2 regions of the Streptomyces sp. NPDC002476 genome follow, and region 1 is predicted to be linked to the other one. Evidence: riboswitches for the same ligand, from Rfam matches in the RefSeq annotation. Region 1 holds a riboswitch; the other holds the start of a gene.
The links. Region 1 has a riboswitch for glycine ahead of gcvT (glycine cleavage system aminomethyltransferase GcvT). Riboswitches for the same ligand answer to the same signal wherever they lie in the genome.
Positions count from the first base shown of each region.

Region 2: it holds a riboswitch for glycine, as region 1 does, so the genes downstream of both, gcvP (aminomethyl-transferring glycine dehydrogenase) here and gcvT (glycine cleavage system aminomethyltransferase GcvT) in region 1, are expected to answer to the same signal.

Region 1 is NZ_JBIARH010000006.1:255,253-272,271, reverse strand. It holds gene ACFYXM_RS10250 (L-serine ammonia-lyase) at 1-405, opposite strand, end outside; gene glyA (serine hydroxymethyltransferase) at 587-1,846, opposite strand; gene gcvH (glycine cleavage system protein GcvH) at 1,866-2,243, opposite strand; gene gcvT (glycine cleavage system aminomethyltransferase GcvT) at 2,378-3,502, opposite strand; glycine riboswitch at 3,647-3,744, opposite strand; gene ACFYXM_RS10230 (AAA family ATPase) at 3,899-4,588, shown strand; gene ACFYXM_RS10225 (enhanced serine sensitivity protein SseB) at 4,853-5,623, shown strand; gene ACFYXM_RS10220 (enhanced serine sensitivity protein SseB C-terminal domain-containing protein) at 5,824-6,597, shown strand; gene ACFYXM_RS10215 (ABC transporter permease) at 7,051-8,055, shown strand; gene ACFYXM_RS10210 (ABC transporter substrate-binding protein) at 8,151-9,923, shown strand; gene ACFYXM_RS10205 (ABC transporter permease) at 10,091-11,092, shown strand; gene ACFYXM_RS10200 (ABC transporter ATP-binding protein) at 11,089-12,186, shown strand; gene ACFYXM_RS10195 (ABC transporter ATP-binding protein) at 12,222-13,565, shown strand; gene ACFYXM_RS10190 (trimeric intracellular cation channel family protein) at 13,584-14,255, shown strand; gene ACFYXM_RS10185 (thioesterase family protein) at 14,326-15,198, shown strand; gene ACFYXM_RS10180 (carboxymuconolactone decarboxylase family protein) at 15,494-15,967, shown strand; gene ACFYXM_RS10175 (cysteine desulfurase family protein) at 16,118-17,019, shown strand, end outside.
Region 2 is NZ_JBIARH010000077.1:1,380-13,834, forward strand. It holds gene ACFYXM_RS36135 (sugar phosphate nucleotidyltransferase) at 1-2,057, shown strand, start outside; gene ACFYXM_RS36140 (DUF881 domain-containing protein) at 2,207-3,070, shown strand; gene ACFYXM_RS36145 (small basic family protein) at 3,067-3,399, shown strand; gene ACFYXM_RS36150 (DUF881 domain-containing protein) at 3,405-4,193, shown strand; gene ACFYXM_RS36155 (FHA domain-containing protein) at 4,384-5,172, shown strand; gene ACFYXM_RS36160 (MerR family transcriptional regulator) at 5,190-5,930, shown strand; gene ACFYXM_RS36165 (bifunctional nuclease family protein) at 5,985-6,458, shown strand; gene ACFYXM_RS36170 (MerR family transcriptional regulator) at 6,640-7,257, shown strand; gene ACFYXM_RS36175 (DNA polymerase IV) at 7,316-8,776, shown strand; gene ACFYXM_RS36180 (PRC-barrel domain-containing protein) at 8,701-9,069, opposite strand; glycine riboswitch at 9,183-9,278, shown strand; gene gcvP (aminomethyl-transferring glycine dehydrogenase) at 9,473-12,358, shown strand; gene ACFYXM_RS36190 (DUF5999 family protein) at 12,445-12,455, opposite strand, start outside.

The DNA.
Region 1 (17,019 bases):
ACGGTCGAAGGCGAGGATCGTCATGCCGTTGGCGTGGTAGGGGAGGGCCTTGCGGCGGTGCAGGACCAGCTGCTCGTCGGCGTCGAAGTCGATCTCGTGCATGCCGAGCAGGTTGATCCGGCCGGTGGCGCGGATGTGCTCGACCCGCTCGTCGGCACTCTCCACGTCGACGGTACGGGGCGACTCGCCCTCCAGGCCGAGCAGGACGGCCTTGGGGGTGCCGTGGCCGTGGCCGGTCGCGCCGAGCGAGCCGTACAGCTCCGCCCGTACCGAGGCGGTGTGGGCGATCAGCCCCTCGTTCTTCAGCCGGCGCGCGAACATACGGGCGGCGCGCATCGGGCCGACCGTATGGGAGCTGGACGGGCCGATGCCGATCGAGAACAGGTCGAAGACCGAGATGGCCACGGGTACTCCTCAGGGTTGGTAGACACCGTTGTCTGCCGGGTGGTGCGCGTACGGGCCGGTCGGCCCGGAGAGCAGGGGACAAGGGATGGGGCACCGCGCTCACTGTCCCAGTGTGCGCGGTGCCCCACCCCGAGAGCCGCGGACCGTGTTCCGGACTGTTCCGGTACGGCCCGAGCCCGGCCTACGACAGGCCGGGGTACAGCGGGAACTTCTCGGCCAGCGCGACGACACGGGCCTTCAGGGCGTCGGCGTCGTACGACGGCTTCAGCGCGGCGGCGATGATCTCCGCCACCTCGGTGAAGTCCTCGGCACCGAAGCCGCGGGTGGCCAGGGCGGGCGTGCCGATCCGCAGACCCGAGGTGACCATCGGCGGGCGCGGGTCGTTCGGGACGGCGTTCCGGTTGACGGTGATACCGATCTCGTGCAGCCGGTCCTCGGCCTGCTGGCCGTCCAGCTCGGAGTCGCGCAGGTCGACGAGGACCAGGTGGACGTCCGTGCCGCCGGACAGCACGGAGACACCGGCCTCGGTGACGTCCGGCTGGACCAGGCGCTCGGCGAGGATGCGGGCACCCTCCAGCGTGCGCTGCTGGCGCTCCTTGAACTCCTCGGTCGCCGCGACCTTGAACGAGACCGCCTTGGCCGCGATCACGTGCTCCAGCGGACCGCCCTGCTGACCCGGGAAGACCGCCGAGTTGATCTTCTTGGCCAGCTCCTGCGTCGACAGGATGACGCCGCCGCGCGGACCGCCGAGGGTCTTGTGCGTGGTGGTCGTGACGACATGGGCGTGCGGCACCGGGTTGGGGTGCAGGCCCGCCGCCACCAGCCCGGCGAAGTGCGCCATGTCGACCATCAGGTACGCGCCGACCTCGTCCGCGATCCGGCGGAAGGCGGGGAAGTCCAGCTGACGGGGGTAGGCGGACCAGCCGGCGACGATCAGCTTCGGCTTGGTCTCCTTGGCCAGACGCTCGACCTCGGCCATGTCCACGACGCCGGTCTCGTCGACGTGGTACGGGACCACGTTGTAGAGCTTGCCGGAGAAGTTGATCTTCATGCCGTGGGTCAGGTGACCGCCGTGGGCCAGGTTCAGACCCATGATCGTGTCGCCCGGCTTCAGCAGCGCGAACATCGCGGCGGCGTTGGCCTGCGCCCCCGAGTGCGGCTGGACGTTCGCGGCCTCGGCGCCGAACAGCGCCTTGATCCGGTCGATGGCGATCTGCTCGACGACGTCGACGTGCTCGCAGCCGCCGTAGTAGCGGCGGCCCGGGTAGCCCTCGGCGTACTTGTTGGTGAGGACGGAGCCCTGGGCCTCCATCACCGCGACCGGAGCGAAGTTCTCCGACGCGATCATCTCGAGGGTGGACTGCTGGCGGCGGAGCTCGGCGTCGACGGCGGCGGCGACGTCCGGGTCCAGCTCGTGGAGGGAGGAGTTGAGAAGCGACATCAAGTGGTCCCTTGGGGTCTCAGTTGCCGGAGAACTCGGTGTACTCGTCGGCGGAGAGCAGGTCCTTCGGCTCCTCCGCGACACGTACCTTGAACAGCCAGCCGCCTTCGAAGGGAGCGGAGTTCACCAGCGAGGGGTCGTCCACGACGTCCTGGTTCGCGGCGGTGACCTCGCCGGTCACCGGCGAGTACAGGTCGCTCACCGACTTGGTCGACTCCAGCTCGCCGCAGGTCTCGCCCGCGGTCACCGTGTCGCCGACCGCGGGGAGCTGCGCGTAGACGACGTCACCGAGCGCGTTGGCGGCGAACTCGGTGATGCCGATCGTGGCGACACCGTCCTCGGCGGTCGACAGCCACTCGTGTTCCTTGCTGTAACGCAGCTGCTGGGGGTTGCTCATGACCTGAATTCTCCTGTACGCGGGGGAGTGCTGATGAACGGTGGTCTTACGGTATGAGACGCGATTGCGTCACTTTCGGGGCACGCGGGTGCCGGACGCGGCGCCGACACCTCTTCCGGCGCCCCGGCCGGGCGTCACTTGCGGCGCTTGTAGAACGGCAGCGCCACGACCTCGTACGGCTCGTGGTTGCCCCGGATGTCCACCCCGACACCCTCGGTGCCGGGCGTGGCGTACGCGGCGTCCACGTACGCGATGGCGATCGGCTTGCCGAGGGTGGGCGACGGGGCGCCCGAGGTCACCTCGCCGACGACCTCGCCGCCGACGACCACGGAGTAGCCGGCGCGCGGCACCCGGCGGCCCGCGGCGACCAGCCCGGCGAGCTTGCGGGGCGGGGCGGTCTCGGCGCGCTCGGCGGCGGCCTCCAGGGCCTCGCGGCCGACGAAGTCGCCCTCCTTCTCGAACTTCACGACCCGGCCGAGACCGGCGTCGAACGGGGTCAGCGCGGTGGTCAGCTCATGGCCGTAGAGCGGCATGCCCGCCTCCAGGCGCAGTGTGTCGCGGCAGGAGAGCCCGCACGGGACCAGGCCGTGCGGGGCGCCCGCCTCGGTGAGGGCCTTCCACAGCCCCTCGGCGTGCTCGGGCGCGACGAACAGCTCGAAGCCGTCCTCGCCGGTGTAGCCCGTACGGGCGATCAGCGCGGGGACACCGGCGACCGTGCCCGGCAGCCCGGCGTAGTACTTCAGACCGTCCAGGTCGGCATCGGTGACCGAGGAAAGGATGGCGACGGAGGCGGGCCCCTGGACGGCGAGCAGCGCGTACGCGTCGCGGTCGTCGCGCACCTCGGTGTCGAAGCCCTCGGCCCGGGCGGTGAGCGCGTCCAGCACGATCTGGGCGTTGCCCGCGTTGGCGACGACCAGATACTCGGGGGCCGCGGCCTCTCCCAGCCGGTAGACGATCAGGTCGTCGAGGATGCCGCCGTCCTCGGCGCAGATCATCGTGTAGCGGGCGCGGCCGACGGCGACGGTGCCGATGTTGCCGACCAGCGCGAAGTTCAGGAAGTCCGCGGCCTCGGGGCCGGTGACGGTGATCTCGCCCATGTGCGACAGGTCGAAGAGACCGGCCTTGGTACGGACCGCGTTGTGCTCGTCGCGCTCGCTGGCGTACCGCAGCGGCATGTCCCAGCCCGCGAAGTCGGTCATGGTCGCGCCCAGTGAACGGTGCAGGGCATCGAGGGCAGTACGGCGGGGTGCGGTGCTCATGGTGTGGCTCCCGGGGCATGACGGCGAGGACGATCCCTCCCCATCTGTCATCGGAACCTGAGAGGTTCGCCGAAACCCCCCGAAGGGTCCGGTTCGGCTTGCACCTTGGGTGGGGCCGCAGGGCGGCCCGCTTTTCAGATCTGCCTCATCCGCGCGGTACGGGGCCTGAGAGATTCAAGGGAGGAACTTGCTCCTTCGGCGCCCGGCCCATGCAATGACCGGAACTCTCCCGCGCGGATTCAAACGGCCGTTATGCAGTTGGCCGGGCCATCATCGCACGCATCGCGCCGGAGTGGGGCCCCGGTCCCGGGGGCAGTTCAACGGCGTGGACGGTTGCCCCGCATTACCACTTCTTTACACTTCGGCCATGGGCGGACATCCGACAGGGGGAGGGCGATGACGTCAAGGCGGTACGCGACGACCGCGGGGGCCGCGCACGACGCGATGCCCGCGCAGGCCGGAGCCCCGGCCGGGGAGGCGCCGGGCCGTCCCGCACCGCTCGTGCGCGACCTGCGGCGGCGCGGCGGGCACGCCCCGCGCGGCCTGCGCTTCGCGGCGGGCGACGTGGTGGTGGTCTCCGGGCTGCCCGGCAGCGGCAAATCCACCCTCATCCGGCGGACGGCCACGGTCCGCACCATCGATTCGCAGGACACCCGGGACCGCTGGGCGCGGATGCTGCCGCGCCTGCTCCCGTACGCCCTCTACCGCCCCCTCGTCCGCCTCGCCCACTACGCGGGGCTGCGGCGGGCGCTGCGCTCCGGCGAGTCCGTCGTCGTGCACGACTGCGGAACGCAGACCTGGGTACGCCGCTGGCTGGCCCGTGACGCGCGGCGCCGGGGCCGCGACCTCCACCTGCTCCTGCTCGACGTCACGCCGCGGACCGCCCGGGAGGGACAGCGGGAACGCGGCCGGGGCGTCTCCGGGTACGCGTTCGCCCGGCACCGCAGGGCGGTCGGCCGGCTGCTCCGGGACGCCGAGGCGGGGCTGCTGCCGTCCGGCTGCGGCTCGGCCGTGCTCCTGGACCGGGAGGCGGCGGGGCTGCTGGACCGCATCACGTTCACGGGGGCGCGGCTCGGGCCCGGGTAGCCGCTCGGGTTGACCGGGGCGCGGCCCGGGGGCGGGCGGCCGCCGGGCCGGGCGTCGATGCCCGGGGGGAGTGTCGGGGGGCGGGCTCGTGCCGCCCCGCGACTCCGCCCGCCGCGTTGTCGTCGTTCCTCGACGCACCGCGCCGCCCGCTCCGCCTCGCGGGTGAAGCCGCACGAGGACACTCCCTGATCCACCCCGGTCGCCCCCAGGCCGTAACCTTCTGCCGGAAGGCTCGGGCAGAAGCTCGGGAAAGAAGGGGAAGCAGTGGACATTCCGGCGCAGGTCCAGTCCCATCCGCAGAGCGGATGGCCGGCCAACGAGCTCGAAGAGGTGCTGATGGCCTCGGTGGGAGCGGCGGAGGCCGGCGGGCGCCTCGTCGAGGTGCTCGGGCGCAGCCACGTATGGGTGCCGCTCCCCAACGGCGGCGGCCCCGACTCCCCGGAACTCGACCTGCCGACGCTGGAGATCGACGGAGCCGCGTTCGTCCCCGTCTTCAGCTCCGAACAGCAGTTTCTCGGCTGTGTCGGCGACCGGATGTCCTACACCGTCGCCCCCGCCGTCGAATTCGCCCGCGGCCTGCCCCCGCAGCTCGGCATGGCCGTGAACCCCGGCGGCGCGGTCGGGATGCCGCTGCCGCCGCCCGCCGTGGCCGAGCTCTGCCGTACCGGACGCACCCCGCTGGACGGACCGGCCACCGGAGGCCGGGTCCGCCTGTACGAACCGGACTGGCAGGAGGAACCCGTCGACTTCCTCGCCGCCGCCGCCGGGGAGTTCGAGGAGAGCGGCGTGGTGCTCACCGCCCGCCGCACGCTGGCCAGCATCGAGGGCGACGACCCCGTCCTCTTCGTCGGTGTCGAGTTCGCCGCCTGGGACGAGGCCGCGCGCGATGCCCCGATGGACGCGCTGGGCCGCGCGCTCGGTCGCGTGGCGGTGCCCTGGCCGGTCAACCTGGTTCTGCTCGACGTGGCGCAGGACCCGGTCGGGGACTGGATGCGGGAGCGGATCCGTCCGTTCTACCAGCGCGCGCAGCGGTAGGCCCGGTCGTCGAGCCGCCGCCCGCCGTGCGACGCCCGGCTCGCACACACGTGGGGCGGCGAACGCCAGTCCGAGGCGTCAAGTCGGTGTCAGGACCGGCACCTAAGCTGGTTTCATGGCGGGTGTCACGGCATCATGCCGCGCCCGTGTGCCCCGGGAGCGGCGGGCCGGCACAGTGGATCGAAGAGGGGCGGGACCAGGTGAGTGCGTCAGGCACCGCGGCGGCCGGGCAGGTCGAGCACATGCTGCGCCAAGTGACGCCCGGGCGCTACGACGCGTACGAGGCGCTGCTCCAGGCCCTCGCGCACGACCGGATCTGGATGCTTCTCTGGAACGGCCGGGCGGGTTCGCCCGACGCCCAGTACGGAAACATGGAGATCGACGGTCTCGGGTACGCCCCCTGCGTGACCTCCGCCCAGGAGCTCTCGGCCAGCGGCTGGACCCGGGCCCATGAAGTGGTCACCGGCCTCGACATCGCCCGCGCCCTGTTCCCCGACCGCTGGGGCATCTGGCTCAACCCGCACGCCCCGGGCGGCGGCGTCGGCATCCCCTGGCTGGACCTGCGCCGGATCGCCACCGGCCTCGACCGGATGCCCGCCGGCCCGCTCCGGCTCACCGAACCGGCCATCGAGATCCCGCAGTTCTACGCCCTGCTCGCGCAGAACGCCCACCGCACCCCCGCGATCCGCTCGCTGCGCCGCGCCTGGGTGCAGCCCGCGCTCGGCACGGCGTACCTCGCCATCGGCCTCGACCTGTACGACACGAGCCGGCCCTCCGTCGACGCGGTGCGCGCGATGATGGGGCAGTCGGTCGCCGCGGTCCCGGAGGGGCTGCCCGTCTCCACCGTCGCGATGTCCGACGAGTACGACCCGGTCGCGATGTGGCTGCGCGTCAACTCCCGCCCGTTCTACGACCGCGAGGCCCACGCCCCGGCGCCCGGCTACGGCTACCCGCCGGGCGCGGGCGCGTACTGACACCGCTTCCCCCGGGCGCGTGCGCCGTGGCGTGCGATGCGCGGAAGCCGTCCCGCGCTCCCGCGCCCCGCGACGCGTCGGCTCCTCCCTCGCACCGGCGCACGATCGTTCGACCGGGATGTCCGGAACATGCCACACATGCCCTTCGTGTCGCACATCTCCGTTCGGAAGCCGTCTGGTGGCGAAAGCGAAGAGTATGCGAGTCATCGCCACGTTGAGCATCAACTGACCTGTGTTCGACGGGCGTTCGCGTGCGTCCGGATAACGGATCGCGTCGGTCCGCATCACGGTTAGGCATCCATTCGCCTGTCGGTATGGCTAGCGCGCGCGGCTGCGATGAAGACTCCCGCAGCAAGGGCGTCTTGCCGCCTCCGCGTACGACTTGACTGATCCGTGCCGCCACAGCGGCCAGTTCGGCCCGGCCACCGCCGGTTGAGAGGGGTCCTTGCCACGATGACGGCACCACTGCACGAGCCGACCACGGAGACGGATCCGAACGCGACCGGTGGGCCCGCGGCCGGCTCCGGGGCCAAGAAGGTCGAGGGACGTTCCCTCAAGCAGATCGCCTGGCACCGCCTCAAGCAGGACAAGGTCGCTCTGACGGGTGGCATCGTCGTCCTCTTCCTGATCGCGGTGGCGGTCTTCGCGCCGCTGATCGTCTCCCTGCTGGGGCACCCGCCGAACGACTTCCACCAGGACAAGCTCGACCCGCTGACCAACCTGCCCACCGGCTCCCTCGGCGGCATCAGCAGCGACTTCCTCTTCGGGGTCGAGCCCAACAAGGGACGGGACGTCTTCAGCCGGATCGTCTACGGCGCCCGCATCTCGTTGCTCGTGGCGTTCCTGGCGGCCCTGGTCGCCGTGGCCCTCGGCACGCTCTTCGGTATCGTCGCCGGCTACTTCGGCGGCTGGATCGACGCCGTGATCAGCCGGGTGATGGACGTGCTGCTCTCCTTCCCGCAGCTGCTCTTCATCATCTCCCTGGTCTCGGTCCTCCCCGACGACCTGCTCGGTCTCACCGGCAGCGGGGTGCGCATCGCCGTACTCGTCGCCGTCATCGGCTTCTTCGGCTGGCCGTACGTGGGCCGCATCGTCCGGGGGCAGACGCTCTCGCTGCGCGAACGCGAGTACGTGGAGGCCGCGCGGAGCCTCGGTGGCGGGCGCGGGCACATCCTCTTCCGTGAACTGCTGCCGAACCTGGTGGCGCCGATCACCGTCTACGCGACGCTCATGATCCCCACCAACATCCTCACCGAAGCGGCCCTCAGCTTCCTCGGTGCCGGTGTCCGGCCGCCCACGGCCTCCTGGGGCGGCATGCTGCGCGACGCCCTGGAGACGTACGAGCACGACCCGATGTTCATGGTCTTTCCCGGCGTGACGATCTTCATCACCGTACTGGCCTTCAACCTCTTCGGGGACGGGCTGCGCGACGCCCTGGATCCCAAGGGGACCCGATGACCAACGACTTGCCCCTGCCGCACCGTCAGGTGGCTTCTCCCATGGTTCTCCGGCATGCAACGGCCTGGGACCGCGATCTCGGAGGTTGCGAGAAAATGTCCACAGTTTCCTCGAAACGACGGCTCACCGCTGGTGCGGCCCTCGTGGTCGCGGCGCTGATGACCACCACGGCGTGCGGCGGCAGCGGCGACGACGGCGACGGTGGCAGCGCGAAGGGCGCGGGCTTCAACGCGGCGTTCAACAAGGTCGCCAACCCGTCCACCAAAAAGGGCGGGACGCTCAGGATGGTCGGCAAGCAGGACCTGGACTCGGCCGACCCGCAGCGTGCCTACTACGGCATGGCCTGGGACTTCATGCGCTTCTACACCCGCCAGCTGGTCACGTACGACACCAAGCCGGGTGTCGCCTCGACCAAGCTGGTCGGTGACCTCGCCACCGGCCCCGCCGAGATCACGGACGGCGGCAAGACCTACACGTACAAGCTGCGTGAGGGCGTGACCTGGGAGGACGGCTCCAAGCTGACGTCCAAGGACGTCAAGTACGGCATCGAGCGCATCTGGGCGACGGACACCATCACCGGCGGTCCGCAGTACCTGAAGCAGGCGCTGGACCCGAAGGGCGAGTACAAGGGCCCGTACAAGGACTCGTCGCCGGACAAGCTCGGCCTGAAGGCGATCGAGACGCCCGACGACAACACCATCATCTTCAAACTGCCCAAGCCCAACGGTGACTTCGAGCAGTTCCTGGCCATGCCGTCCGGCACGCCCGTGAAGGCGTCCCAGGACACCAAGGCCAAGTACACCCAGCGGCCGTTCTCCTCCGGCCCGTACAAGTTCGAGTCGTACAAGCCGAACAAGGGCATCGTGCTCGTCCGCAACGACAAGTGGCAGAAGTCGTCGGACCCGGTGCGCGCCGCGCTCCCCGACAAGATCACCGTGACGATCTCCGCCAACCTGGAGGAGAACGACAAGAAGCTGATGGACGGCGACTACGACGTCGACCTCAACGGCACCGGCATGACCCAGTCCGGCCGCGTCACCGCCATCCAGAAGCACAAGGACAGCGTCGACAACATGCAGACGTCGTTCGTCCGCTACGTCGCCCTGGTCCACGCCGCGAAGCCGTTCGACGACGTCCACTGCCGCAAGGCGGTCTTCTACGCCACGGACTTCGCCGCCATCCAGCAGGTGCGCGGCGGCGAGATCTCCGGTGGCGCGATCGCCAACAGCGCCCTCCCGGCGTCCATCAAGGGCCACAGCGACTACGACCCGTACGGCGTGCTCGCCCGCAAGGGCAAGCCGGACCTGGCCAAGGCCAAGGACGAGCTGAAGCAGTGCGGCCAGCCGAACGGCTTCTCCACCAAGCTCACCGCCCGCAACAACAACCCGGGCGAGGTCGACGCCGCCGAGGCGCTCCAGGCGCAGCTCGGCAAGGTCGGCATCAAGGTCTCGGTCGACCCGATCAACGGTGCCGAGACGTCCAGCATCACCGGTTCGCCCGCCGTCGTGAAGCAGCGCGGCTACGGCATGACCATGAGCGGCTGGGGCCCCGACTTCCCGTCCGGGCAGGGCTTCGGCCAGCCGCTGTGGGACAGCCGGTACCTCTCGGAGACCGGCAACTACAACGAGTCGCAGATCAAGGACCCGCAGATCGACAAGCTCTTCGACCAGGCGATCGCGGAGACCGACGCGGACAAGGCCGGTGAGATCTACGGCCAGATCGACAAGCGGATCCTCGACCAGGCCGACTGGATGCCCTTCATCTACGAGAAGAACATCACCTGGCGCGGCAACCGACTGACGAACGTCTACATGTCCGACGCCTACAACGGCCGTTACGACTACGTCTCGCTCGGCGTCGTCAAGTAGTAGCTGACGGCGGCGGCAACAGCAGCCGCCGCCGGCAACAGCAACAGCGGCCGACCCCGTCGGCCGCCCCACCGCCGCCGAAACCCGCCAGTCCGAAGGGCAGGTGATGGCCGGGGCGGTGGCCGGGAACCCCACGAGGGATCCCGGCCACCGCCGGGCCGCGCACAGTGCTTGCTTATCTCATCCGGCGCCTGTTCGCCGTAGTCATCATGGTGCTCGTCGTACTGCTCGCGACCTTCACCATCTTCTTCATGCTGCCCAAGTGGGCGGGTCAGGACGTCGCAGTCCTCTTCGCCGGCAAGGCCACCGGTGCCGAGCAGCTCGCGGGCATCCGGATCAAACTGGGGCTCGACGAGCCCCTCCTCGTCCAGTTCTGGGACTTCGTCAAGGGCATCCCGATGGGGCGCGACTACGCGAACGGTGACGACGTCACCCACTGCGCCGCCCCCTGCTTCGGGTACTCCTTCCGCACCGAGGTGCCGGTCTGGACCACCCTCAAGGACGCCCTGCCCGTCACCGGCGCGCTCGCCGCGGGCGCCTGCGTGCTGTGGCTCGTCGGCGGTGTCGCCACCGGTGTCGTGTCCGCGCTCAAGCGCGGCACCATCTGGGACCGGGCCGCGATGACCACCGCCCTCGGCGGCGTCTCCCTGCCGATCTTCTTCACCGGCATGGTCGCCATGGGCCTCTTCGTGCACACCCTCGGGTGGGTGCACATCGCCGACAACCTCTCCACGGACGACGGTATCGACGTCTGGTTCCAGACCCTGATCCTGCCGTGGATCGTGCTCGCCTTCCTGAACGCCGCGATGTACGCCCGCCTCACCCGGGCCACCATGCTCGACGTGCTGGGCGAGGACTACATCCGCACCGCCCGCGCCAAGGGCCTGGGCGAGGGCACCGTCATCACCCGGCACGCCCTGCGTTCCGCGATGACGCCGATCCTCACCGTCTTCGGTCTCGACATCGGCGTGCTCCTCGGTGGCGCGGTCCTCACCGAGTCCACGTTCAACCTGCCGGGTCTGGGTCTCGCGGCCGTCCAGGCCATCAGCGACAAGGACCTCCCGGTGATCCTCGGCGTCACTCTGTTCGCGGCGCTCGCCATCGCCGTCGCCAACCTCCTCGTCGACATCATGTACGCCGTCATCGACCCGCGAGTGAGGCTGGGATGACCGAACTGCACAAGAGCGGTGCCGCGCTGGGCGAACCCGTCGCGGACTCGCCCGCCCCCACCGCCTTCCTGGACGTGCGCGATCTGAAGGTGCACTTCCCGACCGACGACGGTCTCGTCAAGTCCGTGGACGGGCTCAGCTTCACGCTGGAGAAGGGCAAGACCCTCGGCATCGTGGGCGAGTCCGGCTCCGGCAAGTCCGTCACCTCGCTCGGGATCATGGGCCTGCACACCGCCGGCCAGTACGGCAAGCGCAAGGCCCGCCTCTCGGGCGAGATCTGGCTGGACGGCAAGGAACTGCTGTCCGCCGACCCCGACGAGGTCCGCAGGCTGCGCGGTCGCGACATGGCCATGATCTTCCAGGACCCGCTGTCGGCGCTGCACCCGTACTACACGATCGGCAAGCAGATCGTGGAGGCCTACCGGGTCCACCACGACGTGGACAAGAAGACCGCCCGCAGGCGCGCGATCGAGATGCTCGACCGGGTCGGCATCCCGCAGCCCGACAAGCGCGTGGACAGCTACCCGCACGAGTTCTCCGGCGGGATGCGCCAGCGCGCGATGATCGCGATGTCACTGGTCAACAACCCCGAGCTGCTGATCGCCGACGAGCCGACGACCGCGCTGGACGTCACCGTCCAGGCGCAGATCCTCGACCTGATCCGCGACCTGCAGAAGGAGTTCGGCTCCGCGGTCATCGTCATCACCCACGACCTGGGCGTGGTGGCCGAGCTGGCCGACGACATCCTCGTGATGTACGGCGGGCGCTGCGTCGAGCGCGGACCGGCCGAGAAGGTGTTCTACGAACCCCGCCACCCCTACACCTGGGGGCTGCTGGGCTCGATGCCGCGCCTGGACCGCGACCAGACCGACCGGCTCATCCCGGTCAAGGGCTCCCCGCCGTCGCTCATCAACATCCCGTCGGGCTGCGCCTTCAACCCGCGCTGCCCGTACGCGGACGTGCCCGAGGGCGACGTGACCCGCACCGTACGGCCCGAGCTGCGCGAGGTCGGCGGCCGGCACTGGGCGGCCTGCCACATGTCGCAGGAGCAGCGGGAGCGGATCTGGACCGAAGAGATTGCGCCCAAGCTGTGAGCGAGGACAAGGCCGTGACGAGCGAGGACAAGGGCATGGCGAGCGGGGGCGAGGACGTGGCGAACGCGGGCAGGGACACGGAGGTGCCCGGGAAGCGGGCCGCCGGGAACGGGGCGAGTGCCGAGAAGGGCTCCGCCTCCCGCGAGGTGCTGCTGAGGACGACCGGCCTGCAGAAGCACTTCCCCATCAAGAAGGGGATGCTGCAGCGCACCGTCGGCGCCGTGAAGGCGGTCGACGGGATCGACTTCGAGGTGCACGCGGGCGAGACCCTGGGCGTCGTCGGGGAGTCGGGCTGCGGCAAGTCGACGATGGGCCGACTGATCACCCGGCTGCTCGAACCGACCGCGGGGAAGATCGAGTTCGAGGGGCAGGACATCACGCACCTCGGCGTCGGCGCCATGCGCCCGATGCGCCGCGACATGCAGATGATCTTCCAGGACCCGTACTCGTCGCTGAACCCCCGGCACACCATCGGCACGATCGTGGGCGCCCCCTTCAAGCTCCAGGGCGTGACGCCCGAGGGCGGTGTGAAGAAGGAGGTTCAGCGGCTGCTGGAGGTCGTGGGCCTCAACCCCGAGCACTACAACCGCTACCCGCACGAGTTCTCCGGCGGCCAGCGTCAGCGCATCGGGATCGCCCGCGCGCTCGCGCTCAAGCCCAAGCTCGTCGTGGCGGACGAGCCGGTGTCGGCGCTGGACGTCTCCATCCAGGCGCAGGTCGTGAACCTGCTCGACGACCTCCAGGCCGAGCTGGGCCTGACGTACGTGATCATCGCCCACGACCTCTCGGTCGTCCGGCACGTCTCGGACCGGATCGCGGTGATGTACCTCGGCAAGATCGTGGAGCTGGCCGACCGGGACTCGCTCTACAAGGCGCCGATGCACCCGTACACCAAGGCGCTGCTGTCCGCGGTCCCGATCCCGGACCCGAAGCGCCGGGCGGCCAAGAGCGAGCGCATCCTGCTGAAGGGCGACGTGCCGTCGCCGATCTCGCCGCCCAGCGGATGCCGCTTCCACACCCGCTGCTGGAAGGCGACGGAGACCTGCCGGACGCAGGAACCGCTGCTGGTCGCCCTGAGGACCGGGCACCAGGTCGCCTGCCACCACCCGGAGAACGCGGCGGACCAGGTGCCGGGGGAGACGGTGACGGAGGGGGCGCGCGAGGCGGTCGAGATCGTCTCGATCCAGAAGGCGGAGGCCGACGGCGGCACGGCGGAGGAGTCCGCGGCGGAGGAGCCGACGGCCGGGTCCGCGACGGAGGAAGCGGCGGAGGAGCCGACCGGGGGCTCGGCCGCGGAGGGGCCCGCCGAGGGACCGTCGTCCGGTGCCGCCGCCGGAGGAACGTCGTCCGATACGCCGGAGGCCGGCCCCAAGGAGTAGTACCGGCACAATTGCCCGGTGCTCAACGAACTGTTCACGCCCTCCATCCAGCACGCGCTCGACATCGCCGGGATCTTCGTCTTCGCGATCTCGGGCGCGCTGCTCGCCGTGCGCAAGAACTTCGATGTCTTCGGCATCGCGGTGCTCGCAGAGGTGACCGCGCTGGGCGGAGGGCTGTTCCGTGACATCGTCATCGGCGCGGTGCCGCCCGCGGCGTTCACGGACCTCGGCTACTTCACCACCCCGCTCCTCGCCGCGGTGCTGGTGTTCTTCCTGCATCCGCACGTCGAGCGGATCCAGGTGGCGGTCAACGTCTTCGACGCCGCGGGCCTCGGACTGTTCTGCGTCACCGGCACGGTCAAGGCGTACGGGTACGGGCTCGGCCTGACCGCGTCGGCGGCGCTCGGGGTGGCCACCGCGGTGGGCGGCGGTGTACTCCGCGACGTCCTGGCCAACGAGGTGCCGTCCCTGCTGCGCTGGGACCGGGACCTGTACGCGGTGCCCGCGATCGTCGGCGCCGCGATCATCGTCCTGTGCATCCGTTTCGACGCGCTCAGCGCGCTCACCAGCGGCGTCGCGGTGATCGCGGCGTTCGTGCTGCGGCTGCTCGCGATGCGCTTCCACTGGCGCGCCCCGCGCGCGTACAACCGGCGGTCGTCGACGGCCGAGGAGGGTTCCGCGGCCATGTGACGCGGTCGCCCCGTTCTTCCCATACGACAAAGCTACCGCTTAGTAACGCTGTCGGTGTACGGTGCATCGCATGGCACAAGCAGCAGAACGAGCGGCGCGAACCACTCCGGCGACCGCGACCATCGGTGACAGCGAGTTCGACCGCGACACGGCCGTCGTCCGTCGCGAGGAAGGCGTCTACGACGCCGAGCTCTCCGCCGGATGGACGATCATCCACGCGGTCAACGGCGGCTATCTGCTGGCCATGCTCGGCCGCGCGCTCGGCGACGCCCTGCCCCACCCGGACCCCTTCTCGATCTCCGCCCACTACCTCACCGCCTCCGTCCCGGGCCCCGCGGTGATCCGTACGCAGACGGCCCGTACCGGCCGCACCCTCTCGACCGGGCAGGCGTCCCTCTTCCAGTACGCGCAGGACGGCACCGAGACCGAGCGCATCCGCGTCATCGCCACCTACGGCGATCTGGACACGCTGAGCGAAGAGGTGCGCACCTCGGCGAAGCCGCCGGCCATCCCGCCCGTGGCGCACTGCCTCGGCCCCGAAAACGGCCCGGCCCCCATCCCCGGCAGCTCCGCCATCGCCGACCGGATCGACATCAAGCTCGACCCGGCGACGGTCGGGTGGGCGGTCGGAGCCCCCTCCGGAAAGGGCGAGATGCGCGGCTGGTTCGGCCTCGCGGACGGTCGCGACCCCGATCCGCTCTCCCTCCTGCTCACCGTCGACGCGCTGCCGCCCACCGCGTTCGAGCTGGGCCTCAAGGGCTGGACGCCGACCGTCGAACTCACCACCCACATCCGCTGCCGGCCCGCCCCCGGCCCGCTGCGGGTCTCCATCACCACCCGCAACCTCGCGGGCGGCTTCCTGGAGGAGGACGCGGACGTCTGGGACAGTGCGGACCGCCTGGTCGCCCAGTCCCGTCAGCTGGCCCGGGCGCCGCGCGGGTAGCGGGCGTCGGGCGGGTGGCGGGCGTCGGGAGCGTAGGGGCCCGCTCGAACGGCGGTGTCCGGGCCGAGGCCGGTTCATTCGATTCCGGCCGGGCCGGAGCCGCTCGGGCCGGTTCGGTGATCCGGCGCATTCGGCCGCAATACGGGGCCCCGAACGGTGATGCAGGTCACACTGGTATGTGTCACATCGCGCGGGCCGTCTCCGTCAGGGAGGTGTAACGACCTGGGGAGCGATAGGGAGCCCGCTCCCTATCGCTCCCCAGGTCGTAACCGCCAACAACGGCAAGGAGTGCGCCATGGAAGCTCGCTTGAACGTCTTCACCAACCCGGTCGCGGCCAAGGTCCTGAAGCACCTCGTCTCGGCGGACAAGCCGGTCGCGGACTCGTCGCTGCCTGCCGCGACGCGTGAACTTGTGCTGCTCCGCGCCAGCCAGATCAACGGCTGCGGCTTCTGCGTCGACATGCACAGCAAGGACGCCGTGCACTCCGGGGAGACCTGGGAGCGGCTCAACCTGGTCGCGGCCTGGCGCGAGGCCACGGTGTTCACCGACGCCGAGCGCGCCGCGCTGGAACTCGCGGAGCAGGGCACCCGTATCGCCGACGCGGCCGGTGGCGTCAGCGACGAGGTCTGGGCCAATGCCGCCAAGTACTACGACGAGGAGCAGCTCGGTGCCCTGGTGTCGCTCATCGCCGTCATCAACGCCTTCAACCGCGTGAACGTCATCACCCAGCAGCCCGCGGGCGACTACCAGCCGGGTCAGTTCGGCTGACCCGCACGCTCCGGACGGCCGCGGACGACGGGGGAGGTACGCGGGGCGGGCGGCCGGACGAGCCGGCCGGTGCGCGGGTGCCGGGCAGCGATGCGCCGTGCGTACGCCCCGCCGCGCACGGGCGGGCGGACTCGTAGAATCGGGCCCACCATGGCTTACCTCGACCACGCCGCGACCACGCCGATGCTTCCCGAAGTGATCGCCGCGATGACCGCCCAGCTCGCCGCCACCGGTAACGCGTCCTCGCTGCACGCCGCGGGGCGCCGGGCCCGTCGTACCGTCGAGGAGTCGAGAGAGATCCTCGCCGACGCGCTCGGCGCACGCCCCAGCGAAGTGGTCTTCACCTCCGGTGGCACCGAGGCCGACAACCTCGCGGTGAAGGGCCTGTACTGGGCCCGCCGCGACGCCGACCCCCGCCGCACCCGGGTGCTGGCCAGCCCGGTCGAGCACCACGCGGTGCTGGACGCCGTCCACTGGCTCGCCGAGCACGAGGGCGCGAACGTCGAGTACCTCCCCGTCGACCGGTACGGCCGCGTCCACGCCGACGCGCTGCGCGAGGCGGTCCTCCGCGACCCCGACGACATCGCCCTGATCACCGTCATGTGGGCCAACAACGAGATCGGCACGATCATGCCGGTACGCGAACTGGCGGAGGTGGCCCGTGAGTTCGGCGTACCCATGCATGCCGACGCGGTGCAGGCGTTCGGACAGCTGGATGTCGACTTCGCCCGCTCCGGCCTGGCCGCGATGACGGTCAGCGCGCACAAGATCGGCGGCCCGTTCGGCGTCGGCGCGCTGCTGCTCGGACGTGAGTACACCCCCGTGCCCGTACTGCACGGCGGCGGCCAGGAACGGCACGTCCGCTCGGGCACCCTCGACACCCCCGCCATCGCCGCCTTCGCCCTCGCGGGGCACCTGGCCGCCGACCGCCGCGAGGAGTTCGCCCCCGAGATCGGCGAGCTCCGTGACGCCCTCGTCGCGGCGGTGCGGGCGGCCGTGCCCGACGCCGTACTCGGCGGGGACCCGGCCCCGGGCGGCCGGCTCCCGGCCAA
Region 2 (12,455 bases), on a different contig from region 1:
ACGAGGCGGGCCAGGTCGAGCGCTTCCTGGAGAAGCCCACTTGGGGTCAGGTCTTCTCGGACACCGTCAACACGGGCATTTACGTCATGGAGCCCGAGGTATTCGACTACGTCGAGGCCGATGTCTCCGTGGACTGGTCCGGCGACGTCTTCCCGCAGCTCATGAAGGAAGGCAAGCCCATTTACGGCTACGTCGCCGAGGGCTACTGGGAAGACGTCGGCACCCATGAGAGCTACGTCAAGGCCCAGGCCGACGTCCTGGAACGCAAGGTCGACGTCGAGATCGACGGCTTCGAGATCTCACCGGGCGTCTGGGTGGCCGAAGGCGCCGAGGTGCACCCCGACGCGGTACTCCGCGGCCCCCTCTACATCGGGGACTACGCGAAGATCGAAGCCGGAGCGGAAATTCGCGAGCACACGGTCATCGGGTCCAACGTCGTCGTCAAGAGCGGCGCCTTCCTGCACAAGGCCGTTGTCCACGACAACGTCTACATCGGCCAGCACAGCAATTTGCGCGGATGCGTGATCGGCAAGAACACCGACGTCATGCGGGCCGCCCGGATCGAGGACGGGGCCGTCATCGGGGACGAGTGCCTGATCGGCGAGGAATCGATCATTCAGGGCAATGTCCGCGTCTACCCCTTCAAGACCATCGAGGCCGGGGCGTTCGTCAACACCTCGGTGATCTGGGAATCGCGCGGTCAGGCACATCTCTTCGGAGCCCGGGGTGTTTCAGGGATTCTGAACGTCGAGATCACCCCGGAACTGGCGGTCCGGCTCGCCGGTGCCTATGCCACCACCCTCAAGAAGGGTTCGACGGTCACCACGGCGCGCGATCACTCCCGCGGCGCCCGGGCGCTGAAGCGTGCGGTGATCTCGGCGCTCCAGGCCAGCGCCATCGACGTACGGGACCTGGAGAACGTACCGATGCCCGTCGCCCGCCAGCAGACCGCGCGGGGCAGCGCCGGCGGGATCATGATCCGTACGTCCCCCGGCGTGCCCGACTCGGTCGACATCATGTTCTTCGACGAGCGGGGTGCGGACCTGTCCCAGGCCCGGCAACGGAAACTGGACCGGGTCTACGCCCGTCAGGAATACCGTCGCGCCTTCCCCGGCGAGATCGGGGACCTGCACTTCCCGTCCAGTGTCTTCGACTCGTACACCGGATCCCTGCTGCGCAACGTGGACACCACGGGGATCGCGGACGCCGGGCTGAAGGTCGTCGTCGACGCGTCCAACGGCAGCGCCGGGCTCGTCCTGCCCAGCCTGCTGGGGCGGCTCGGCGTGGACGCGCTGACCATCAACCCGGGCCTCGACGAATCGCGGCCCACCGAGTCCGCCGACACCCGGCGTGCCGGCCTGGTGCGGCTGGGCGAGATCGTCTCCTCGGCGGGGGCCGCGTTCGGCGTGCGGTTCGACCCCGTCGGCGAACGGCTCTCCCTCGTCGACGAGAAGGGCAGGATCGTCGAGGACGACCGGGCACTCCTGGTGATGCTCGACCTCGTCGCGGCCGAGAGGCGCAGCGGGCGCGTGGCGCTGCCGGTGACCACCACACGGGTCGCCGAACAGGTCGCGGCGTACCACGGGACACAGGTCGAATGGACGACGACGTCGCCCGACGACCTGACCCGCGTGGGACGCGAGGAGGGCACCATCTTCGGGGGAGACGGCCGCGGCGGCTTCATCGTTCCCGAGTTCAGCAGTGTCTTCGACGGTTCTGCGGCCTTTGTGAGACTGCTAGGGCTCGTCGCCAGGACCCAGCTCACCCTCAGCCGGATCGACGCCCGGATCCCGCGCGCCCACGTCCTGCGCCGCGATCTGGCCACGCCCTGGGCCGTCAAGGGCATGGTCATGCGGCGGGTCGTCGAGGCGGCGGGGGAGCGCAGCGTCGACACGACGGACGGCGTGCGGGTCGTCGAGGCCGACGGGCGATGGGTGATGGTGCTGCCCGACCCTGCCGAGGCCGTCACCCATCTGTGGGCCGAGGGGCCCGACGACGCGTCCGCGCAGGCCCTGCTGGACGAGTGGGCGGGGGTCGTGGAGAGCGCAGGTCACTGAGGGGACCCACCGGTGTGCCCGGGGCGCTCCCGGGCGCCGCAGGCCACACCGATGGGCCCATTCGGCGGTAGCGGCGGAGCCGTGCGACGATGTGCGGCATGCCGCAGCAGACCCCCGATCGGAGTATCCCCGCGCGTCCCGACGCGTCCATGTCGCTGCTGACCAACGTGATGGACCACAGCCTGGACGACGGGTACGCCGAGGCGTCGGCGCGTCGCAGGGCCGACGGGGCCGCGGGCATGCCCCGCAGGCTCAGATCGAAGCTCGGCCTCGCCGCCTGCCTGGTGCTCGCCGCTCTGGTCGTCACGCTCGGCGCCGCGCAGGCGCGTGTCTCGGCCCCCGTCCTCGCCAAGGAACGCGAGGAGCTCATCGACCGCATCGACGGCGAGACGAAGGCGGCCGACTCCCTCGAGTCCCAGGTGGACGGACTTCGGGAAGACGTGAGCAGACGCCAGCGCAAGGCGCTGGAGAAGCATGGCGGGGACCAGGGGGAGCTGGTGGCACTGCTCGCCGGGGCGACACCCGTGCGGGGGCCCGGCGTGAAGCTCGTGGTCGACGATGCGAAGGAAGCCGACGCGGGAGGCGGCGGCCCCCGGGGGAGCAGCAGCTTCTCCGACACCGGGCGCGTCCGCGACCGGGACCTCCAGCGGGTCGTCAACGGCCTGTGGCAGTCCGGCGCCGAGGCGATCGCGATCAACGGACAGCGACTGACGGCCCTGTCGGCGATCCGCGCCGCCGGTGACGCCATACTGGTCGACAACAGACCGCTCGTGCCGCCGTACACGGTGCTGGCGGTGGGGGACGGGAAGCCGCTCGGTGCCGCGTTCAGGGACAGCGACGACGGTCAGTACCTGCAGGCGCTCAAGGACACCTTCGACATCCGGACCAGCATGTCCGTCCAGGAGAAGGTGAGCCTCCCGGTCGCCCCCAGCCTGATCGTACGAACAGCACAGCCTTACCGGGCCGCAGACACCGGCAGTGGTGCGGCAGACGCAGAGAAGGGCACACCGTGATCGCCGTACTGGGCCTCGTCTTGGGAGTCGTGGTCGGGCTGTTGGTCCGGCCCGAAGTGCCGGCGGTGGTCGAGCCCTACCTTCCGATCGCCGTCGTCGCCGCGCTCGACGCCGTCTTCGGTGGGCTGCGGGCCATGCTGGACGGCATCTTCGTCGACAAGGTCTTCGTCGTCTCGTTCCTGTCGAACGTCGTGGTGGCCGCGCTGATCGTGTTCCTGGGCGACAAGCTGGGCGTCGGGGCCCAGCTCTCCACCGGCGTGGTGGTCGTGCTCGGGATCCGGATCTTCTCCAACGCCGCGGCCATCCGCCGGCACGTCTTCCGGGCCTGACGCCGATGAGCGACGCAGAGACCCCCGAGAACAGCGAACCGGCCGCCGAGCGGCCCGACGACACCACCCCGGAGCTCACGGGGCGCCAGCGGCTCATCGCCGGACTGTGGCCCCCGCGGGTGACGCGCGCCCAACTCGTCGTCGCGCTCCTGTTGTTCGTCCTCGGCCTGGGGCTGGCCATCCAGGTGCGTTCCACCAGCGACAACAGCGCGCTGCGCGGGGCCCGCCAGGAGGACCTCGTGCGCATCCTCGACGAGCTGGACGACCGCACGCAGCGCCTGGAGGACGAGAAGCAGGGGCTCGAGGCCCAGCGCACGGAACTGGAGAACAGCTCCGACCAGGCCGAGGAGGCCCGCAGACAGACCGTCGAGAAGGAACGGCAACTCGGCGTCCTCGCGGGTACCGTGGCCGCCCACGGGCCCGGGATCACTCTCACTGTCGACGATCCCGGCAACGGGGTGAAGGCGGACATGCTGCTCGACGCGCTCCAGGAGCTGCGCGCGGCGGGTGCCGAGGCGATCGAGGTCAACGGGGTCAGAGTGGTGGCCAACACGTACTTCTCCGGTGATGGCGGCAATGTCAAGGTCGACGGCCGTAAGATCACCGCACCGTATGTGTTCAAGGTGATCGGGAAGCCCCAGGACCTGGAACCCGCGCTCAACATCCCCGGCGGTGTGGTGCAGACACTGGAGAAGGAGCAGGCCACGGTGCATGTGGAACAGGTCGACGACATCGTCGTGGACGTCTTGCGACCGGCGCAGCGGCCTGACTACGCTCGGTCGTCATCCCCGTGAGGCCGCGGTACGGAAGGGTCGAGCAACACGGGCGGGAGGTTGCGGGGGGTCGCCGCACCGTCATGGTGGTGCGTGGTGGAAACTGTCGAGTGGATACGGACGTTGTGAAGTTGTCCGGGTCGGCAGGTGTGTTCGTTCAGGGTTCGTCCTGCCCCACGGGCGGGTCTATTTCGGTCAAGGGGAATCGCCCGTGAAGTTGTTTGGGAAGTTGTTCGGCAAGAGCGCTCGCGACGAGGCTGCCCGTCATCGCGCACCGCGCCACGGCCAGGCGGACGAGGCGGGCTCGCAGCGCCCGCTCTTCCGCGATGAGACGTCCGGTCCGGGCAGCGGCGCCGCGGGCGCCTCCGGCGCGTCGTCCGTTGACCCCGCCGGTGCCGGCCGCATAGGTTTCGGGGCACCGTCGAACTCGGGTACGGGTGGAGGGGTCGGCCCGGGGCAGGAGGGTTCGTCCATGCCGGTCTGCACGAGGTGCGGCCACCGCAACACCGAGGACAGTCGCTTCTGCTCCTACTGCGGCGCGCCGCTGAGGGGCGGAATTCCCGAGCGTGCCTCGGAGACGACGTCGACCATCTCCATCTCCGGTCTGGAGGCGTACGACGCGGAGACCACCGGGCAGACGGCCCTGCCGTCCCTCTCGCCCGAGGCACAGGCTGCTGTCGAGGCTCTTCCGGTCGGCTCGGCGCTCCTCGTGGTGCGGCGCGGTCCGAACTCCGGGAGCCGCTTCCTGCTGGACGGTGAGCTGACCACGGCCGGCCGCCATCCGCAGAGCGACATCTTCCTCGACGACGTGACCGTGTCGCGTCGGCACGTGGAATTCCGCCGGAACCCCGACGGCAGCTTCACGGTCAGTGACGTCGGCAGCCTCAACGGCACCTACGTCAACCGTGAGCCCATCGATTCCGTCGCTCTGTCGAACGGTGACGAAGTGCAGATCGGCAAGTACCGGCTGGTCTTCTACGCGAGCCAGCGGGGCATCTGACCCGTCAGGGAAGGTCCATGCTGAGAACACCGACGGGCGGTGCCGGTCACGGCACCGCCACGGCCGAAGACCGTCCGATGAGCATCGGCACGGTGCTCCTGCGGCTGCGCGACGAGTTTCCCGAGGTCACGATCTCCAAGATCCGCTTCCTGGAGGCCGAGGGTCTCGTCGAACCGCAGCGGACCCCCTCCGGTTACCGCAAGTTCCGCGCGGCCGATGTGGAGCGCCTGGCACAGGTCCTCCGCATGCAGCGGGACCACTACCTCCCGCTGAAGGTCATCCGCGAGCATCTGGACGCGCTCGGCCGCGGCGAACGGCCCGCGCTGCCCACCGGCAGCCTGAAGGATCCGGTCGACGCGGGCGCGGACGCGCAGCCCTTCCGGGCGACGGCGCCCCGGATCGGCCGTGCGGAGCTGCTCGCTGCCGCGGAGGTCACCGAGAGCGACCTGGCCGAGTGGGAGTCGTACGGACTGGTCACCCCCACCGCCGAGGGCGGCTACGACGCCGAGATGGTGACCGTGGCAAAGCTTGTGGCGGATCTGGGCCGATTCGGTCTGGAACCGCGTCACCTGCGTGCCATGCGGGCGGCGGCGGACCGTGAGGCCGGGCTCATCGAGCAGGTCGTCGCCCCCCTGCGCCGTCACCGGAATCCGCAGACCAGAGCCCACGCGGAGGCCACCGCGCGAGAACTCGCGGAGCTGTCCGTACGGCTCCATTCCGCCCTGGTGCAGACCGCTCTCAGGGTGCGCCTCCACTGATCGCGTCGCCGCCCCGACTACCCAAACCTGCCGAGCACGTCCTAGGGTTGCTGTGTGAACGAGCTCGACGTTGTGGGTGTCCGGGTGGAGATGCCCTCCAATCAACCGATCGTGCTCCTGCGTGAAGTGGGAGGCGACCGGTTCCTCCCCATCTGGATCGGTCCTGGTGAGGCGACCGCGATCGCGTTCGCCCAGCAAGGCATGGCTCCGGCCAGGCCCCTGACACACGACCTCTTCAAGGATGTGCTCCAGGCCGTCGGTCAGGAGCTGACCGAGGTCCGCATCACGGATCTGAGGGAGGGGGTCTTCTACGCGGAGCTGGTCTTCGCCAGCGGGGTCGAGGTGAGCGCACGCCCCTCCGACGCCATAGCTCTCGCTCTGCGGACGGGAACGCCGATCTACGGCAGCGACGGCGTGCTCGACGACGCGGGCATCGCCATTCCGGACGAGCAGGAGGACGAGGTGGAGAAGTTCCGCGAGTTCCTCGACCAGATCTCACCGGAGGACTTCGGCAGCAGCAGCCAGTAGCCGTCAGGCAGTGACCCGTCCGAGGGGACGCCGACAGCGCATCCGACAAGCCTTTCCCGCTCGCACGGCAGGGAAACCACCCTCAGGGTGATTATCACTCGGCGTGCCGAGTGTGGCGATCGTTGACGCACCCCGAGTGACTGCCTACCTTCGAGGTGGCAGGTCAAGGACGGAGGTCGGCGTGAGAAGCAGCGGCGACGGTACGGCAGTCGGTGGGCCGTATCCGCAGCAGGGGAGTACGGCCGGCCGCACCATCGGGCAATCGGTGAAACCGACTGTGGTGGCGGGGGGCGGAGTGACATCGGCCGACGACATCGGCTACAGGGGGCCGACGGCCTGCGCGGCCGCGGGGATCACGTACAGGCAGCTCGACTACTGGGCGCGCACGGGCCTGGTCGAGCCGAGCGTGCGCCCTGCGTACGGATCGGGCACGCAGCGGCTCTACAGCTTCCGGGACGTCGTCCTGCTGAAGATCGTCAAGCGCTTCCTGGACACGGGCGTCGCCCTCCAGAACATCCGCACCACGGTGCAGCACCTGCGGGCCCGGGGATTCCAGGACCTGGAGCGGATGACGCTGATGAGCGACGGGGCGACGGTCTACGAGTGCTCCTCGCCCGACCAGGTCGTCGACCTGCTCCAGGGGGGCCAGGGGGTCTTCGGGATTGCCGTGGGCGTGGTGTGGCACGACGTGGACGCCGCCCTGTCGCAGCTGCACGGCGAGCGGGTGGACACCGGCGAGACGCTGATCGGGAACAATCCCACGGACGAACTGGCACGTCGGCGCAACCGCGCCGGATGAACGCGCCGGGGAACCGGGGCACGGCGATTGTCAGTGCCATGGGGCAGCATCGGAAGATGTGAGAGCCGCGCCCACCATCCTGCATCTCGACATGGATGCCTTCTACGCCTCCGCGGAGCAGGCGGCGAAGCCCAGCCTGCGCGGCAAACCGGTCGTGGTGGGCGGTCTGGGGCCGCGCGGAGTCGTCGCCACCGCGTCGTACGAGGCCCGGCACTTCGGGGTGCACTCGGCGATGCCCATGGCGCAGGCGCGGCGTCTGGCGCCCAACGCGGCCTATCTGGTGCCGCGCTTCCATCTGTACCGGGTGGTCAGCGATCAGGTGATGGAGTTGCTGGGGCGGCTCTCCCCACTGGTGGAGCCGCTCAGCCTGGACGAGGCGTTCGTCGACCTGGAAGCCGGTGGGGTGGCCGACGACACGGCCTCCGCGCTGGCGGTCGGCAAGGAGCTGCGCGCGGTCATCGAGGCCGTCACCGGGCTCACCGGCTCGGTCGGGCTCGCGGGTTCCAAGATGCTGGCCAAGATCGCGTCGGAGGAGGCGAAACCGAACGGTCTGCGGCTCATCGAGCCGGGGACGGAACGGGCGCTGCTCGCGCCCAAGTCCGTGCGGATCCTGCCCGGCGTCGGGCCCGCGACGGCCGATCATCTGCGGCGGGCCGGGATGACGACGGTCGACGACCTGGCCGAGGCGGGGGAGGCGGAGCTCGTACGGCTGCTCGGCAAGGCGCACGGCGGCTCGCTGTACCGCATGGCTCTCGGGCACGACGACCGGCCCGTCGTCGCCGAACGCGACGCGAAGTCGGTGTCGGTCGAGGACACCTTCGACACGGACCTGCACGACCGGGTGCGGGTCAGGACGGAGGTGGAGCGGCTGGCCGACAGGTGCGTCCGGCGGCTGCGCGGGGCGGGGCGGTCAGGGCGCACGGTGGTGCTGAAGGTGCGGCGCTACGACTTCTCCACGCTCACGAGGTCCGAGACGCTGCGGGGGCCCACGGACGATCCCGCGGTGGTCCGGGAGGCCGCCGCGCGGCTGCTGGAGGCCGTCGACACCACCGGGGGCGTACGGCTCCTGGGGGTGGGGGTCACGGGTCTCGCCGACTACACCCAGGAGGACCTGTTCGCCCAGGCCGCCGGTGAGCGGGCCGCCGCCGGGGACACGGCCGAGACGGGCGCCGACGAGGGGCGGGAGCCGGACCGCGCGGCGGCCGGCGCGTCCGAGGAGGCACCGGAGACCGCCGAACGGCTCGCGGCCAGGGGCTGGCCCGCCGGCCACGACGTCCATCACGACACATACGGTCACGGCTGGGTGCAGGGCAGCGGCCTCGGCCGGGTGACGGTCCGGTTCGAGGAACCCTGGTCGGCGCCCGGCCGGGTGCGCACGTTCCGGACCGACGACCCGGAGCTGCGGCCGGCCGATCCGATGCCACTGGTGCGCGATCCGGTGGACTACTCCTCCTGGCCGGCCAGGCTGCCGAAGTCCCTGTCCGGGGCGGTCCCCCCGGGTGAGGAGTCGAGGCCGTAGTGCCGGTACAGCTGAAGCTCCTGTTCCGGCGAGAGGTGGCGGCCGACACCGAAGTCGGGCGCTTCCCTGATCAGGGCGCGGTCGAAGGGGACGCGGAGGGTGTCCTCCACGAATTCGCTGGGTTCCAGCGGGACGAACGCGTCCCGGCTGAAGAGTCCGGTGCGCACGGCCGCCCACTCGGGTACGCCGGTCGCGTCGTCGAGGTACACCTCGTCCACGGTTCCGATCTTGGTTCCCTTGCGGTCGAACGCCTTGCGGCCGATCAGGCTGCGCGGATCGATGTCGTTCTGCACGATCCCTCCCACTGGTCGCGGCTACTCCACAAGCACTACAGAAGGGCACAATCGGGGGGTTGGCCACTCGAGGGCTCCGCCACGAACCCCGCTGGTAGGCTGGTCACGGCCGCTGACCCCGTGCGGGAGAGCCTCCGGAACCGATCCGAAGGCGCCGAAGGAGCAAATCCTCCCCGGAATCTCTCAGGCCCCCGTACCGCACGGACGAGGTCACTCTGGAAAGCAGGGCGGGTGCCGTGCGGCCGCGTGCCGGTTCGGTTCCCTTCCTCACCGACGGTGAAAGCCGGTGTGCCGCAGGTGTGCCGGTGAAGCTCTCAGGTCGAGATGACAGAGGGGGAGGCCGTTCGGGCATCCGCGCCGCGGTGCCCCTTCGCAGGTCGTGACAGACCAGGAGGCCTCCACCATGACCCCCCGTCGCACTCCGCTCTCCCAGCTGGAGCAGGGCATTCCGTTCGAGCAGCGCCACATCGGTCCCGATGCCGAGTCGCAGTCGAAGATGCTCGCCCAGGTCGGTTACGGATCGCTGGACGAGCTGACCGCGGCCGCGGTGCCCGATGTCATCAAGAGCGCCGAGGCGCTCGCCCTGCCGGGTGCCCGCACCGAGGCCGAGGTCCTGGCCGAGCTGCGCGCCCTGGCCGACCGCAACCAGGTGCTGGCCCCGATGATCGGGCTCGGTTACCACGGCACCTTCACCCCGCCGGTGATCCTCCGCAATGTCATGGAGAACCCCGCCTGGTACACGGCCTACACGCCGTACCAGCCGGAGATCTCGCAGGGCCGGCTGGAGGCGCTGCTCAACTTCCAGACCATGGTCGCCGACCTCACGGGGCTGCCCACCTCCGGCGCCTCCCTGCTCGACGAGGGCACCGCGGCCGCCGAGGCGATGGCTCTCTCTCGACGGGTCGGCAAGGTCAAGGACGGCGTCTTCCTGGTCGACGCCGACGCCCTGCCGCAGACGATCGCGGTCGTCGAGACCCGCGCCGAACCGATCGGTGTGGAGGTCGTCGTCGCCGATCTCACCGACGGCATCCCCGCCGAGCTCGCCGAGCGGGGCGTCTTCGGCGTCCTGGTGCAGTACCCGGGTGCCTCCGGTGCGGTGCGCGACCCCCGGCGCGTCATCGAGCAGGCCCGTGAACTCGGTGCGATCGTCACCGTCGCCGCAGACCTGCTGGCCCTCACGCTGCTCACCTCGCCGGGCGAGCTGGGCGCCGACATCGCCGTCGGTACCACGCAGCGCTTCGGCGTCCCGATGGGCTTCGGCGGACCGCACGCCGGCTACATGGCCGTGCGCGAGAAGTTCGCCCGCAGCCTGCCCGGGCGCCTCGTCGGCGTCTCCGTCGACGCGGACGGCAACAAGGCGTACCGGCTGGCCCTGCAGACCCGCGAGCAGCACATCCGCCGCGAGAAGGCCACCAGCAACATCTGCACCGCCCAGGTGCTGCTCGCCGTGATGGCCGGGATGTACGCCGTCTACCACGGCCCCGACGGGCTGCGGCTGATCGCCCGGCGCACCCACCGCTACGCGACGGTCCTCGCCGCGGGTCTGCGCGCTGCCGGTGCCGAGATCGTGACCGAGAGCTACTTCGACACCCTTACCGTACGCGTCCCGGGCAGGGCCGCCGATGTCGTGGCCGCTGCCCGCGAGGGCGGGGTGAACCTGCGGCTCGTCGACACGGACCTGGTCTCCGTGGCCTGCGACGAGACCACCACGCGTACGCAGATCGCCGCCGTCTGGGCCGCCTTCGGCGCCGAGGGCGACATCGACGCGCTGGACGCCGACGCCGCCGACGCGCTGCCCGAGAACCTGCTGCGTGCCGACGAGTTCCTCACCCACCCGGTCTTCCACCAGCACCGTTCCGAGACGGCCATGCTGCGCTACCTGCGCGGGCTCGCCGACCGGGACTACGCCCTGGACCGCGGCATGATCCCGCTCGGCTCCTGCACCATGAAGCTGAACGCGACCACCGAGATGGAGCCGATCACCTGGCCCGAGTTCGGTGCGCTGCACCCCTTCGCCCCGGCCGAGCAGGCGCAGGGCTTCCTCACCCTCATCCGTGAGCTGGAGGAGCGCCTCGCCGAGGTCACCGGTTACGACAAGGTGTCCATCCAGCCGAACGCCGGGTCGCAGGGCGAGTTCGCGGGCCTGCTGGCCGTGCGCGCCTACCACCGGGCCAACGGCGACGAGCAGCGGACCGTCTGTCTCATCCCTTCCTCCGCACACGGCACCAACGCCGCCAGCGCGGTGATGGCGGGCATGAAGGTCGTCGTGGTGAAGACCGCCGACGACGGCGAGGTCGATGTCGAGGACCTGCGCGCCAAGATCGAGAAGCACCGCGACGAGCTCGCCGTGCTCATGATCACCTACCCGTCGACGCACGGTGTGTTCGAGGAGCACGTCGCGGACATCTGTGCCGAGGTGCACGACGCCGGTGGTCAGGTGTACGTGGACGGCGCCAACCTCAACGCCCTGGTCGGCCTCGCGAAGCCGGGCCGGTTCGGCGGCGACGTCTCGCACCTGAACCTGCACAAGACCTTCTGCATCCCGCACGGCGGCGGCGGCCCCGGTGTCGGCCCGGTCGGCGTGCGCGCGCACCTCGCGCCGTTCCTGCCCAACCACCCGTTGCAGCCCGCCGCGGGCCCCGCGACCGGGGTCGGACCGGTCTCGGCCGCCCCGTGGGGCTCGGCCGGCATCCTGCCCATCTCCTGGGCGTACGTCCGCCTGATGGGCGGGGAGGGCCTGAAGCACGCGACGCAGGTCGCCGTGCTCGCCGCCAACTACATCGCCAAGCGGCTCGAACCGCACTTCCCGATCCTCTACAGCGGTCCGGCGGGCCTGGTCGCCCACGAGTGCATCGTGGACCTCCGGCCGCTCTCCAAGGCCACCGGCGTCAGCGTCGACGACGTCGCCAAGCGGCTGATCGATTTCGGCTTCCACGCGCCGACCATGTCGTTCCCGGTCGCCGGAACGCTGATGATCGAGCCGACCGAGAGCGAGAACCTCGCGGAACTCGACCGCTTCTGCGACACGATGATCGCCATTCGCGGAGAGATCGAGAAGGTGGCCTCGGGGGAGTGGAGCACGGACGACAACCCGCTGCGCAACGCACCGCACACCGCCGCGGCGCTGGGCGGCGAGTGGAAGCACGGCTACAGCCGTGAGGAGGCCGTCTTCCCGGCCGGTGTCGTGGCCGCCGACAAGTACTGGCCGCCGGTGCGCAGGATCGACGGTGCCTTCGGCGACCGCAACCTCGTCTGCTCCTGCCCGCCGCTGGACGAGTACGACAACTGACGCACCCGTGTCCGGGTACGTCACGGACACCCGTCGGGGCCGGTGCGGAGATCTCTCCGGGCCGGCCCCGTTCGTACCTGCCGCTCTCAGGCGGCCC